DNA from 3 places in the Bacillus sp. P4_D3 genome. Region 2 is predicted to be linked to each of the others. Evidence: riboswitches for the same ligand, from Rfam matches in the RefSeq annotation. Region 2 holds a riboswitch; each other region holds the start of a gene.

Region 1 (5,642 bases), on a different contig from region 2:
TTTGTCAGCAAGACCAGCTGCTACGATGTTTTTCGCAACATAACGAGCTGCATATGCTGCTGAACGGTCAACTTTCGTTGCATCTTTACCAGAGAATGCACCGCCACCGTGGCGAGCGTATCCACCGTAAGTATCAACGATGATTTTACGTCCTGTTAAACCAGCATCACCTTGTGGTCCACCAATTACGAAGCGGCCAGTTGGGTTAATGAAGAATTTCGTTTCTCCATCCATTAATTCTGCTGGAACTACAGCTTTAATTACATGTTCTTTTAAATCGCGATCGATTTCTTCCCATGTAACATCTGGATGATGCTGTGTAGAAATTACAATTGTATCCACACGTACAGGTTTACCATTTTCATCATACTCAACTGTAACTTGCGTTTTTCCATCCGGACGTAAGTATGATAATGTGTCATCTTTACGTACTTCAGTTAAACGACGAGCTAATTTGTGAGCAAGCGAGATTGGAAGTGGCATTAATTCTTGTGTTTCATTACATGCGAAGCCAAACATTAAACCTTGGTCTCCTGCACCAATTGCCTCAATCTCAGCGTCAGTCATTAGACCTTCGCGTGCTTCTAGCGCTTGGTCAACACCCATAGCGATGTCAGCAGATTGCTCATCGATAGATGTTAAAACTGCACAAGTTTCTGCATCGAATCCATATTTTGCGCGTGTGTAACCAATGCCTTGAATTGTTTCACGAACGATTTTTGGAATATCTACGTAAGTAGAAGTCGTAATTTCCCCCGCTACCAATACTAAACCAGTTGTTACAGTTGTTTCACAAGCTACACGTGCATTTGCGTCCTTTGCTAAGATCGCATCTAAAATTGAATCAGAAATTTGGTCACAAATTTTATCTGGATGTCCTTCAGTTACAGACTCAGATGTGAACAGATGACGTTTTTTTGTCATGTGGTAAACCTCCCTACAGTAATTGTATATATTGTACGGAACTCATCCTTAATTTGCCACAAACTGCGACATACATTTATTCTCCCACACAAGCATACAGAAAAACCTTTCCTACTTAACATAGAGGAAAGGTTTAATTTGCTACTTGCATACTGCTTTTTGCCCTTTGCTCTTATCGTTCGAGACCGTTAGCCTCGCACAGGTTTTAGCACCTATTCACCTGTATTTACCACTACAAGTGAGGTTGCTGGGCTTCATCGGGCCTGTCCCTCCGCCAGCTCGGGATAAGAGAGTATCCGTCCCAACCTATACTAAAGAAATGATATTCATTTGTCAATTAATATTCACATTTTCCTGAAAGTTTTTCTCAATACGCATAGAATGAAATATTAATAAGGAAATGATACATTCACACAAACAAAAATAAATAAATAGTATACATTATTTATATAATTGTGTTATACTCTTGATGGGGATTACGAGAAATATTTCATTAAATGAAAAGGATGGTATATAAATATGAGTACTGTGAATGTCCAAATTGGTTTACATGAATTATTGAACGGAAGCAATGCACAGATTCAATTAAGTGTTCCGCAATTAGTGGAAAAAGTATTAATGCGAAACGAAGGGAAATTAACTTCTACTGGTGCCGTTTCTGCTTCAACAGGAAAATACACAGGACGTTCTCCTAAAGATAAATTTATTGTGAAGGAAGCATCGGTTGCTGACAAAATTGCTTGGGGAGCCGTGAACCAACCGATCTCTGAAGAACATTTTAATAAATTATATATAAAAGTTTTAGAATACTTAAAAGAAAAAGAAGAGTTATTCATCTTCAAAGGATTTGCTGGCGCTGATCGCAACTATCGCCTACCAATTCAAGTTGTTAACGAATATGCATGGCATAATTTGTTCGTACATCAATTATTTATTCGTCCAAATGAAGACGAATTAGCAACTCACGAATCAGAGTTCACAATTGTTTCTGCACCAAACTTCAAAGCAGATCCAGCAATTGACGGTACAAATTCTGAAGCATTCATTATGGTTTCATTCGAAAAACGTATCGTACTAATCGGTGGTACAGAATACGCTGGAGAAATGAAAAAATCAATCTTCTCTATTATGAACTTCTTACTACCTGAACAAGACATTCTTTCTATGCACTGCTCTTCAAACGTAGGCGAAGAAGGCGACGTAGCACTATTCTTCGGTTTATCTGGAACAGGCAAAACAACATTATCTGCTGATCCAAACCGTAAATTAATTGGTGACGATGAGCACGGTTGGTCTGATAACGGTGTATTCAATATTGAAGGCGGTTGCTATGCAAAATGTGTAAACCTTTCTCATGAGAAAGAGCCACAAATCTTCGATGCAATCAAATTTGGTTCCGTTTTAGAAAACGTTGTCATTGACGGTCAAACACGCATCGCCGACTATAACGATACTACTTTAACAGAAAATACACGTGCTGCATACCCTATGCATGCGATTGACAATATCGTACTGCCAAGTGTTGCAGGACATCCAAATACAATTATTTTCTTAACTGCTGATGCATCTGGCGTATTGCCTCCAATCAGTAAGTTATCAAAAGAGCAAGCTATGTACCACTTCTTAAGCGGTTACACTAGTAAACTAGCAGGAACAGAGCGCGGTGTTACATCTCCGCAAGCTACATTCTCTACTTGCTTCGGTTCACCATTCTTACCGCTTGATGCATCCCGTTATGCTGAAATGCTTGGTGAAAAAATCGAGAAACATAATGCAAAAGTATTCTTAGTAAACACTGGCTGGACTGGTGGCGAATACGGTGTTGGTAAACGTATGAACTTAGGTTACACTCGTGCAATGATTCAAGCAGCACTAAGCGGTGAACTTGCTAAAGCTGAAACTGCAAAACACGACATCTTTGGCCTTGAAGTACCTTGTCACGTTCCAGGTGTACCTGACGAAGTATTAATGCCTGAACAAACTTGGGCTGATAAAGATGCTTACAAAGCGAAAGCAATTGAGCTTGCAAACGAATTTAAAGAAAACTTCAAAAAATTCGATAGCGTTTCTGAAGCTATTATTAACTTAGGCGGTCCAATCGCTTAATTACAAATTTTCTGTTGGAATAACCCTTTTACTCATATGAATAAGTGTCGTGTAACCGTAAAGTTCCGCGTACTCACCGACAAAACCCAATGCGGCTTAACGGTTACACACACTTACATAAAAAAGAAGCTTACGTTAAAAACGTAAGCTTCTTTCTATATCTTATATAAAGTGAAACTTTAATCTCTTCATCTATCGCATACCAATACCCATAAATTTACAGAAAATTCATTTTATAATCATTCGTTTGTAGTTTCCCATGATATAATTTACATATACAGGAAAGGGTGAGGCCTATGAAAAATTTTTCTCGTACAGGAAAAATTTTATTCAGTTATGGAGCGATTCAAATGTTTTGGGGACTTGTGATGCTTAACGTTAATTTATTTGAGCATACAAGTGAAACGATAAAATACATTATTCTAATTATCGGAATAGTTTGTTGTATTGTATCCAACTTTTTTAAAGAACCTAAGAGTCATACTACTAAGTGATTTCATATTAACTTATTGGAAGCGGAAACCTATATTTTATACAAAGTTACGCTTCCTGTTGTACTATCCACCGCCGGATCCTCTATTCCATCTAAAAAAGAAGCCCTTTTAGCCCTTTATTAATTCTTCTTCATCCTTCATACTATAATACCCTAAATTCACAACGATTAAGAAATAACCACCCAGAATCCCTACTGCAAATGCCCACATTACCATATGATGCTCAATTTCGTACATAATAATAGCACCCAAAATGGCAGCTGCAAAGCGGTTAAACATACCAAGCGTCGGCGCTTTTGTCTTCTTTACGATACTATCTCCAAGTTTTTCGATACGCCTTCCTAAAATCCAAACACAATACATGCTTACAATAAGTCCAATTCCTGCACCTAGAAAATGTGCTGAAAACGGTGTTAACATCCAGCCTAATAACAGAATACCTAGTAGATAATACGATTGAATTTTAAACGACCTTAATGACATACTAATCATGTTGTACTCCCCTTCAATAGTTTTTATCTATCCAACCAAAGCTATATAACTCATTTCTTTCGAGTCCATGCTACTTAAAATCTATTTCATTCAAATTAAAAACAACATAAACTGTATGTTTATGTTGTTAAAATGCTTTTAGAAAATAATATTATACAAGATTTATAATGTAGAATCCCTCATAAATGTGACGTTTTTCCAAACATTTTTCGTCCATTTATGAAAAAAGTGATATCAATCTATGAACATACGGATATGATGTAATAAGCACAAAAATAAAGGGGGCGTCTAATGGTTTATTTTTTAATGGCTCTCATTCACCTCATTGTCCCTGCACTTATTGGACTTTCCTTGTATTGGTACACGAAAAGACATAGTATTTTCTATGCTGTCCTCGGTGTTCTTCTTCCAGGTATTATTCTTATTACACTCTTCCGTATTCCATTTTTAAATTTAATTCCACTTATTACTGCTATCTTGTTTCTCATCTTTTTACCAAAAATAAAAAAATAGGAAAGCAGATCATAGGTAATCTGCTTTCCTATTTTGATATAGGTTCTTGTACGGTAGAGTGCGCTTCTATTTTCTCCGATTTCACAAACCATAGACCGAAGAAAATGATAATTCCACCGATTATTTGTTGAAACGATACATATTCATTTGCCCATACAGCTGCAAATAAAACAGCTACAAGCGGTGTTATATACATATATACCATCGTATGTGACGCACCAATTTTTTGAACACCAACATACCACATCACTAAACCGAATACTGTTACAAAGAAAATAGAATATAGTAAAGCAAATAGTGTCATTCCGTGTGTAATGTGAAATGGCATGACAAATACATGTGGACCACTTAACAATAAGAGCGGAATCGCTCCAACTAATGTAGACCATGCAGTAACACGTAATGCTGAGTATTTTTTAATAAGCGGTCCTGCTAAAACGGGATAAAGTCCCCAACATATTGATGCAATAAGTCCAATCCCATTTCCGTAGAAAGAACTAGCGAGTGAATGCCCCGCTACTAAAACTAATGTAGCACCAATAAAGGCAATCATGGAACCAACTAACTTTCGAGAAGAAAATTTTTCTTGTTTCAAGAAAATCGCAAATAAAGTTGTAAAAATAGGTGAAATAGAAATGAGTAAAGAGGCATTTGTAGCGGATGTATATTGTACAGTTTCCATAAATAACGTTTGATACAGTACAATACCTACCGTGCTAACGATGATTAATCTTGGTATATCTTTTCGCTCCATATAAAGTGACTTTTCGATAAAGAACGTAAGTAATAACAGTAGTGGTGCTGCTGCCATCATTCGAACTGCAGTAAACTCAATCGCCGTAAATTCTAAAAGTCCATATTTCGCAATCGTATAGTTAATCCCCCAAATAATAACGACACTTAAAATTAATAACTCAATTCCCCATTTTCTCATGCGCAATCCCCTCCACAAAGAGAATTATACGGAAAATTCAATCACGTGTACATTTCATTATGTGAAAAAATCTTTTTATTGTATGAAGAACCTTATCTTAGTAAATGAAATTTTATAGACGATTTTCAAAGTATATCAGCGATTCGAAAAAGAATATCGACTTATCAATAAGAAACGAC
Region 2 (4,025 bases):
CTACTACAACTTCACCCCAAGGATCGACAATTAAAGAATGACCTGCAAACTCATTGTTCGGATCCTTTCCTGCTCTATTACATGCTACAACATAACACTGGTTTTCAACTGCTCTCGCCTGTAAAAGCAAACGCCAATGCGCTAAACGTACTAATGGCCATTCTGCTACAACAAATAAAACTTTTGCACCTTTAGCAGTATGAACACGCATCCACTCCGGAAAACGAATATCATAGCAAATTGTGCCAGCGCACTCTACATCATCTAGCTTAAATTCACCTGTCTCATTACCAGCTACTAAATATTTATGTTCATCCATAAGCTGAAATAAATGTACTTTACTATATTCATTGACTAGATTCCCTTCATTGTTTACAACATACATTGTATTTGTAACACCTTGCTCTGTTTGCTTCGCTATGGAACCACCAACAATATGTACACCATATTGTTTCGACCATTCTTTCAACTTTTCTTTCGTTTCCAATCCATCCCTATCTGCAATTTCAGAAAGTCTTGTTAAATCATATCCTGTTGTCCATAATTCTGGTAAGACGATAACATCTGGTCTTTCTTTCATCGCTTCGCTTATTTTATTTTTAGCGTTCTCAATATTTTTTTCTACATCACCAAAGACAATATCCATTTGAATACATGCGACTTTCATTTTGTCCGCCCCATTCCTAATTTTTTCTTTACAAAATACTGGAAAGATTATATCATTTGTCACTAGAATTGTAACAACTTTCAAAAGAGGTGAAAAGTATGAAAAATTTTCAACCTTCCGAAGTAGTAACATCATTGCCGACACAATTTTTCGCTTCACTTGTTGCAAAAGTTAACAAAGTCGTTGCAGCTGGTCACGATGTTATTAATCTAGGTCAAGGTAATCCAGATCAACCAACACCACAGCATATCGTAAAAGCTTTACAAGATGCTGCTGAAAAGGCCATTCATCATAAATATCCGCCATTTCGCGGACATGAAAGCTTAAAAGAAGCCGTGGCAACATTCTATCAACGTGAATATGATGTAGTAGTAAATCCAAAAACTGAAGTTGCTATTTTGTTTGGTGGAAAGGCTGGATTAGTAGAATTACCAATTTGTTTTACAAACCCTGGTGATACCATTCTCGTTCCAGATCCAGGCTATCCAGATTATTTATCCGGAGTTGCTTTAGCAAAAGCGCACTTTGAAACAATGCCGCTTATTGCAGAAAATAATTTTTTACCAGATTATACAAAAATTGATGACTCTATTGCCAAGAAATCCAAGTTAATGTTTTTAAACTATCCTAATAATCCTACCGGTGCTACTGCATCAAAAGAATTCTTTGATGAAACCATTCATTTTGCTAGTAAACATAATATATTAGTTGTTCATGATTTTGCTTACGGTGCTATCGGATTTGATGGTCAAAAGCCTGTTAGTTTCTTGCAAGCAGACGGCGCCAAAGATACAGGAATTGAAATTTACACTTTATCAAAAACTTTCAATATGGCTGGCTGGCGTATTGCTTTTGCAGTGGGGAATGAAAGTGTCATCGAAACAATTAACCTATTGCAAGATCATATGTATGTTAGTATTTTTGGTGCAGTTCAAGATGCTGCCCGCGAAGCACTATTAGGCTCGCAGTCTTGTGTGGTAGATCTTGTTAATAGTTATGAATCTCGGAGAAATGCTCTTATTTCAGCTTGTCACTCAATTGGTTGGAATGTAGATATTCCAACCGGATCATTCTTTGCATGGCTTCCTGTACCAGAAGGATATACATCTGAGCAATTTTCTGATATTTTGCTAGAAAAAGCACACGTTGCAGTTGCTCCTGGTGTTGGATTTGGTGAGCACGGCGAAGGGTATGTCCGTGTTGGTCTCTTGCATACAGAAGATAGATTACGAGAAGCAATTAATCGAATTGATAAATTAAATTTTTTCAAAAAGTCATTGACAACATAAAAAATATCTGACAAAATTCAGTTATCTTAAAAATTTAAACATTTCTAAATACTTCTTATCAAGAGCAGGTGGAGGGACGAGCCCGACGAAACCCGGCAACCGATCTACAATTGTAGACACGGTGCTAATTCTCGCAGCGTTACGCTGACAGATAAGGAGCTGGTTGTAAAAAAACCTCTCCTTAGCTGAGAGGTTTTTTTATTTAACTAGGAGGTTATAACAATGAGCGGAATTATAGCGACATATTTAATCCACGATGATTCTCACAACTTAGAAAAGAAAGCGGAACAAATTGCAATTGGTTTAACAATTGGCTCTTGGACTCATTTGCCACACTTATTACAAGAACAATTAAAACAACATAAAGGCAATGTCATTCATATTGAAGCGTTAGACGAACAAGAACATATTAACTCTTACCTTGGCAAAAAAGTATCACGTGGACTCATTAAAATTCATTATCCATCGCTGAACTTTAGCCCCGACTTACCAGCCATTTTGACAACAACATTTGGAAAACTTTCGTTAGATGGAGAAATTAAACTAATTGATTTAACATTCTCAGACGAATTAAAGAAACAGTTTCCTGGACCAAAATTTGGAATCGAAGGCATTCGAAACCTGTTACAAGTTCAAGATCGCCCTCTTCTAATGAGTATTTTTAAAGGGATGATAGGACGGAATATTGGATATTTAAAAACTCAACTACGCGATCAGGCAATTGGAGGCGTAGATATTGTAAAAGATGATGAAATTTTATTCGAAAACTCATTAACACCACTTACAAAAAGAATTGAATCTGGGAAAGAAGTTTTACAATCTGTATACGAAACTTACGGACATAAAACTTTATACGCAGTAAATTTAACAGGGCGAACTTATGATTTAAAAGAGAACGCGAAACGTGCGGTGGTAGCTGGAGCAGACATTCTTTTATTTAATGTATTTTCTTATGGATTAGATGTACTGCAATCACTTGTAGAAGACGAGGAAATTCCAATTCCTATTATGGCACACCCTGCTGTAAGTGGCGCATATTCGTCATCGAAACTATACGGGTTCTCTTCTCCATTACTACTTGGAAAATTACTACGTTACGCTGGTGCTGATTTCTCTTTATTCCCATCACCATACGGCAACGTTGCATTAGAAAAAGAGGAAGCTCTTCTCATTACAGAAGCATTAACTGAGGAAGACCACTATTTCAAGAAAAGTTTTTCTGTTCCATCTGCTGGAATTCATCCTGGTTTCGTTCCCTTTATTCTACGAGATTTTGGTAAGGATGTTGTTATTAATGCCGGTGGCGGGATTCATGGGCATCCAAATGGAGCTCAAGGTGGTGGCAAAGCTTTCCGTGCTGCAATTGAAGCTACTTTACAAGGTAAACCACTCCATGAAGTGGATGAAATAAATTTGCATAGCGCACTACAAATATGGGGAAATCCTTCTCATGAGGTGAAATTATGAGTATTCAAGTATTTTGTGATTTCGATGGTACGATTACAAATAACGATAATATCATGTCCATTATGGAAAAATTCGCACCACCAGCAGCAGAGGAAATAAAGCAAAAAATTTTATCGCAAGAACTTTCTATTCAAGAAGGTGTTTCTCAATTATTTCGATTAATACCTATTAATCTACACGATGATATTATTCAGTTTTTACAAGAAACTGCTGAAATCCGTACAGGTTTTCATGAATTCATACAATTTATTAATGAAAATAACATTTCCTTTTACGTTATATCAGGTGGAATGGATTTCTTCGTCTATCCACTCTTACAAGAAATAATCCCTAAAGAACAAATTTATTGTAATGCAACTGACTTTTCAGGAGAATTTGTTGAAGTTAAATGGCCGCACCCTTGTGACGAGCAATGTCAGCATAGTTGTGGTCTCTGTAAATCATCATTAATTCGGAAACTAAGCTCTAAAGATGATTTTCATATTGTGATAGGAGATTCCATTACTGATTTACAAGCAGCAAAACAAGCAGATAAAGTATTTGCCCGTGACTTCCTTATTACAAAATGTGAAGAAAATCATATTGCTTATATATCCTTTAAC
Region 3 (5,642 bases), on a different contig from region 2:
TTAACGTGAATGGTCCGTTCGTAATTAACTCTTTTGGATCCGTTTTTAATTTATTATTATCATCAATTGATTTTTTAGATAATGGAATAAATAATGAACTTGCTAATTTTTGTTTAATAGAAGCAACTGGGTGCTCAAGTGTTACCTTTAATGTTTGAGGATCAACGACTTGAATACCAACTTGTCCTTCTTCACCTTTTCCAGTATTATATGCCTCTGCTCCTTTAATAAAATACATTTCTGTCGCATTCATAGAACCTGTTTTCGGGTTTAATAATCGCTTCCATGCGAACTCAAAATCATTTGCTGTAATAGAAGAGCCATCTGACCATTTAATATCTTTCTTTAAATGAATTGTATATTCAGTTCCATCCGCATTTACTTCTTCTTTCTCCGCCAATTCATTTTGATATTTCCCATCACTATCTTGCGTATATAAACTTGAAAACAACTGCCCAATTACATAACCTGACGTGCTATCTGTCGCAATAGCGGAATCAAGTGTATATGGATCACTACTAATATTCGTTACTAATCGATCTCCTTCCCCCTTACCAGCACTTGCCTTTTGCGTCTCTTTCTTACCGCAAGCGACAGAAGTTATTGCTAAAACAGTCATAATGACAAACAGTAAAAACTTCTTCATCCTATATTCTCCTTTAACCTGAAATTTTTGGTGTTGATGCTAATAATGTTTTTGTATAAGAATGTTGTGGATTACGGAATACTTCTTCCGTATTTCCAAATTCAACAAGTTCTCCTTTGTATAAGACAGCCACTTTTTCACATAAATAGTGAACCATCGGTAAATCATGTGCGATAAATAAATATGTATAGCCTTGTTCCTTTTGAATCTTTTGCAGCAAATGTACAATTTGGATTTGCAGTGAAACATCTAATGCTGAAATTGGTTCATCAAGGATTAATACTTCTGGCTCACATAATAGCGCTCTTGCAATGGCAATACGTTGACGTTGTCCACCGCTAAATTCGTGGGGATAACGATCAATATATCGTCTATCTAATCCAACACGCTCTAGTGCATCACCTGCGACTTTATCTTTCAATCCTTTATCGCCTAAACTGAATGAAATATATCCTTCCGTTACGCTATCGCGTACTTTCCAGCGCGGATTTAATGCAGCTGTGGAATCTTGAAAAATAAACTGTACTTTCTGTAAGAAATTCCGCTTATTAGCTGACTTCAGCGTGTGAACAACTTGACCGTTATAATCAATTTCACCAGACGTTGGTTTTTCAATCCCAGCTATGAGCTTACCAAGTGTTGTTTTTCCTGAACCACTTTCTCCGATAATGCCAAGAGTTGTTCCTTTCGGAATAGAAAGTGATATACCTTTTAGCGCCGCAATTTCTTTATTTTTACTTCCATATGTTTTTGTGACTTGTTTTACAGCTATTAAATCTGTCGTCATGAAGCATTCACCTTCTCTTTTGATTTCGCTTTATTATGCTCCAGAATATGCTGCCAGCAATGTGAACTATGCTCCTCAGAATATGTTGTTCTCTCTGGGAAACGATGAATACATTCTTTTATCGCTACTGGACAACGATTCACAAACGGGCACCCAAAACTATTTAACGTTTCAATTGAAGGTGTTGTTCCCTCAATTGCTCTAAGTACCTTTTCTGAATCATCCATATTTGGAATTGCTTGCAATAAGCTTTTCGTGTAAGGATGCTTAGGAGAGCCAATTACTTCCCCTATCGTTCCTTTTTCAACAACACGGCCCCCGTACATAACTACCACCCGGTCAGCTATTTCACGCACAAGTGCCAAATCGTGAGTAATTAATAAAATACTCGTATTTTGTTTTTCTTTTCGCTCTTTTAATAACCCCATAATTTGTTTTTGAATTGTTACATCTAACGCCGTTGTAGGTTCATCTGCAATAACGAGCTTCGGATGACATGCAAACGCAATTGCTAAACAAATACGCTGCCTCATACCTCCGCTCAACTGATACGGATATTGTTCAAAGCGTTTCTCTGCTTCATGTATCCCTAAATCATTTAGTAAGTTAACTGCAATTTCTTTTGCCTCTTTTTTCGATTTCTTTTCATGCTGCACAATTACTTCTGTAATTTGTCTTCCCACCTTCATCGTCGGATTTAAAGATGAAAGCGGGTCTTGAAAGATAAAGGAAATATCTTTCCCGCGAATTTGATTCCATTCTGATTCTTGTAAATCCGTTAATTCCTTTGATTGGAAAGATATATTTCCATCATCAATATGAATCGATTCTTGATTTAAGCCGATAATTGATTGTGCTGTAACACTTTTTCCTGAACCACTTTCTCCAACAAGTGCAACTATTTCACCTTCGTTAATAGAAAAGGAAACATGCTTCACAATTGCTTGCTTACTATTCTCTTTTTCAACGGCCAACGTTACGTTTTCTAAAGATAAGATTTGTGCCATGTTTTTTCTCCTTTCGATTACGTTTTACGATTTTCGGATCAATCGCATCTTGCAAACCATCACCAATCGCATTAAATGCGAACATGATTAGTGCAATCATGATTGCCGGGAAGAAAAGTTGCCACCATTCTCCGCTTAGTAATGTCCCGAGTGCATCGTTCGTCATCGTGCCCCAGCTCGCTGCTGGTGATTGTACTCCAAGTCCGATAAAACTTAAAAATGATTCTGAGAAAATAGCTGCTGGAATTGTAAATGATAAATTTACGATAATAATCCCTGTTAAGTTTGGAATTAAATGCCCATATATAATTTTCATATGAGGTGTACCTAATCGCTCTGCTGCGACAACAAATTCTCTTTGCTTTAAAGACAAGACTTGTGCTCTAATGAGACGTGCCATGCCAATCCATCCCGTTAACGCAAGGGCGATTATAATTGTAAAAAGTCCTGGTTTCATAACGATTAATAGTAAAATAACAATTAATAAATATGGGATACCGTATAACACTTCAATCCCTCTTATAATCCACTCATCAATTAACGTTCCAAGACGATTACGCCCTCTCACATATCCACTAAAACCTCCGATAAGTACACCAAGCCCTATATCAAGAGCTGCCGCTACCAATCCAACTGTTAATGAAATTTTCCCACCAGCCCAAGTACGCGCCCAAATATCTCTCCCTAAATCGTCTGTTCCGAACCAATGCTCACTACTAGGCGGTAAATTAGTTGCTTCTTTTACTTGTTCACTCGCAGTAAATGACGTTAAACTTTCGCCAATAAGCGAGAAAACAATAATTAGTAATAACGTCACTGCCCCTAAAACTGCTATAGGGTTTGATATAAACTTGCGAAACACTTCCTTTTTTCGGCTAATCGTTTGCTGATCTTTATTTATCGTTAATTCTTTTTTCTCTTCATTCGTTAATAACTGGTCATTAATTTCATAAGCCCCCATTTAAACATTCCCCTCCTTACGTAATAGAACGAATACGCGGATCAACAATACGATGAATGATATCTGTAATAAAAATACATACAATTAATAGCGAACTATAGAAAATGGTTGTTCCCATAATTACCGGATAATCTCGGTTAAAAATACTATCTACAAAATATTTTCCTAAACCAGGAATTGAAAAGATTTTTTCAATAATGAAAGTTCCTGTTAAAAGTCCAGCCATTAATGGGCCAACAAATGTAAGTACCGGAACAATTGCATTTCGAAGAGCATGTCTTATAATGATTTTCTTAATTGGTATACCTTTTGCTCTCGCTAGCTTAATATAATCACTCTGCAACACTTCAATCATATTAGAGCGAACAAATCTTGTAATAACTGCGATTGGCCCGAGCGCTAATGCGAAAGAAGGTAATACAGTATGCTCAAACGTTCCCCACGACGCCACTGGTAGTAATTCAAATTGGATGGCGAACACTTGTATAAATAGTGGCGCTAAAATAAAACTAGGAATAGAAATACCGAGAATCGCAAGCAAGCTCACACTATAATCAATCACTTTCCCATGATATAGCGCGGCAAATGTACCTGCGGCAATTCCGACTAACAATGAAATAACAAGTGCTTGTAAACCAATAATTGCCGATGGTCCAAAACCAGTTGTTATAATTTCCGATACACCTTGACCTGTTGATTGAACAGATTCACCAAAATCAAAATGAACTACCCCATCCAAATAAGCAACATACTGATTCCATAACGGTTCATCCAGGTGATACTTAGCTCTCATGTTTTGTATCACTTCTTCAGGAAAGATTTTCGCATCTGACGAAAATGGATCCCCTGGAATAATATGCATAATTAAAAATGTTACTGTCGTAATGACCCATAGCGTAAACACCATAACCGATAGTTTTTTAATAACATACACTTCGATAACCCCCTAAACAAATGAATTTACTTTGTTTTATTGACATATTTGTTCCTATTACTCCTTTTCCACTTCTTAAAACACAAAAAGCCTTGATCTTAAAAAATAAGATCAAGGCTTAATAAAACTATGCCCATCACTTATCTTTCAAGCCTTGCTTGCTGGAATTAGCACGGTGTTCTATTACAGAACCCGCTGCTGAGGTGTCATAGGGCCAGTCCCTCTACCTCTCTGGATAAGTAAATTGCTATATTATTATTTGGTTCAAATTGTATATTTTGAATTATAATTCTGAAAAAATGAAAAGTCAATCTAATTGGATATATTTAGAAAAATCAGTTTTTGATGGCATTATTTCTTAAAATCACTACTTTAACTTATAATAAAGGTAATTACTTTAAAGGAGTTATAAGATGGATCCCTTACTTCTGGCTACTATAGGATTGCCATTAACAATTGTCATACTCGTTATCATTGGTTTCTATAAACTCTTCATTAAAAAGAAACGTATCACTTCTTTTTATACACCCTTCGATAATATTACTGGACAAACAATTTCAGAATTTCACGAAGAGCAGAAGGTATTAGTATGCGAGGATGAAGACGGAGATGGTAAGAAGAAAAAATAACCTTGCGCATGCGCAAGGTTATTTTTTCGTTTCTGTTTGAAAACGTTTATAGTATGTCGATGCTGTTGAAAAATTAATTTCTATATCACGAATCAACGATGAATCTTCTTCTTTAGCTAACTTCTGTAATTTTTTCATCGCTTGTTCTGATTCATTTAAGAAACCAACATACATTTCATGTTCTTGTTCTTTCGACTTCGGTACATGAATTTCTTTACGCATATGATCTATATCTTCTAACATGCCCGTTGTTACATTTTGCACGTCTTCCTTAAATTTAGCATTAGTTATTTCCTTACCGCCCTTTTCTTTTGCCACTTCAAATAACTGTAACGCTTTATTAATTTCCTTGTTCATCTTCGCATCATACTTTTCATGTACCTCACGATACACTTTCGTATCTTCTGTCTGTTCAGTAGATTGCTCTACCTTTTCTTTCGGTTCCTTCGTATCTTTCGTGTCTTTATTTCCATTACATCCCGCTAGAAGGAGCATACCCCCAAGCATTGCAATACCGAAAACCTTCTTCATCTCTTATTCTCCTTTTATCTACATCTACTACGAATTACAGTTTCTCTTATCTCCACTTGTTTTATTATACCGAGAACGTCCTAAATTTTGCACTTAAGATGATCTCTTAATAAATATACACACATTTTTGTCACATTATCGTCACTT

Evidence for each region. Region 2 has a riboswitch for S-adenosylmethionine ahead of mtnW (2,3-diketo-5-methylthiopentyl-1-phosphate enolase). Riboswitches for the same ligand answer to the same signal wherever they lie in the genome.
Region 1: another riboswitch for S-adenosylmethionine. It lies ahead of metK (methionine adenosyltransferase); the one in region 2 lies ahead of mtnW (2,3-diketo-5-methylthiopentyl-1-phosphate enolase).
Region 3: another riboswitch for S-adenosylmethionine. It lies ahead of AC1DTM_RS04535 (ABC transporter permease); the one in region 2 lies ahead of mtnW (2,3-diketo-5-methylthiopentyl-1-phosphate enolase).

What each region holds. Positions count from the first base shown of each region.
Region 1 covers NZ_JBFUIN010000022.1:16,263-21,904, reverse strand. Annotated here, with positions in the region: gene metK (methionine adenosyltransferase) at 1-924, opposite strand, end outside; SAM riboswitch class I at 1,094-1,215, opposite strand; gene pckA (phosphoenolpyruvate carboxykinase (ATP)) at 1,444-3,030, shown strand; gene AC1DTM_RS06250 (hypothetical protein) at 3,327-3,524, shown strand; gene AC1DTM_RS06245 (ATP synthase subunit I) at 3,633-4,016, opposite strand; gene AC1DTM_RS06240 (hypothetical protein) at 4,308-4,529, shown strand; gene AC1DTM_RS06235 (DMT family transporter) at 4,558-5,463, opposite strand.
Region 2 covers NZ_JBFUIN010000114.1:3,994-8,018, forward strand. Annotated here, with positions in the region: gene AC1DTM_RS13735 (carbon-nitrogen family hydrolase) at 1-751, opposite strand, end outside; gene AC1DTM_RS13740 (pyridoxal phosphate-dependent aminotransferase) at 766-1,956, shown strand; SAM riboswitch class I at 2,009-2,114, shown strand; gene mtnW (2,3-diketo-5-methylthiopentyl-1-phosphate enolase) at 2,179-3,423, shown strand; gene AC1DTM_RS13750 (2-hydroxy-3-keto-5-methylthiopentenyl-1-phosphate phosphatase) at 3,420-4,025, shown strand, end outside.
Region 3 covers NZ_JBFUIN010000013.1:16,793-22,434, forward strand. Annotated here, with positions in the region: gene AC1DTM_RS04515 (peptide ABC transporter substrate-binding protein) at 1-646, opposite strand, end outside; gene AC1DTM_RS04520 (ABC transporter ATP-binding protein) at 660-1,433, opposite strand; gene AC1DTM_RS04525 (ABC transporter ATP-binding protein) at 1,430-2,440, opposite strand; gene AC1DTM_RS04530 (ABC transporter permease) at 2,397-3,401, opposite strand; gene AC1DTM_RS04535 (ABC transporter permease) at 3,418-4,335, opposite strand; SAM riboswitch class I at 4,473-4,577, opposite strand; gene AC1DTM_RS04540 (DUF3951 domain-containing protein) at 4,749-4,964, shown strand; gene AC1DTM_RS04545 (hypothetical protein) at 4,983-5,495, opposite strand.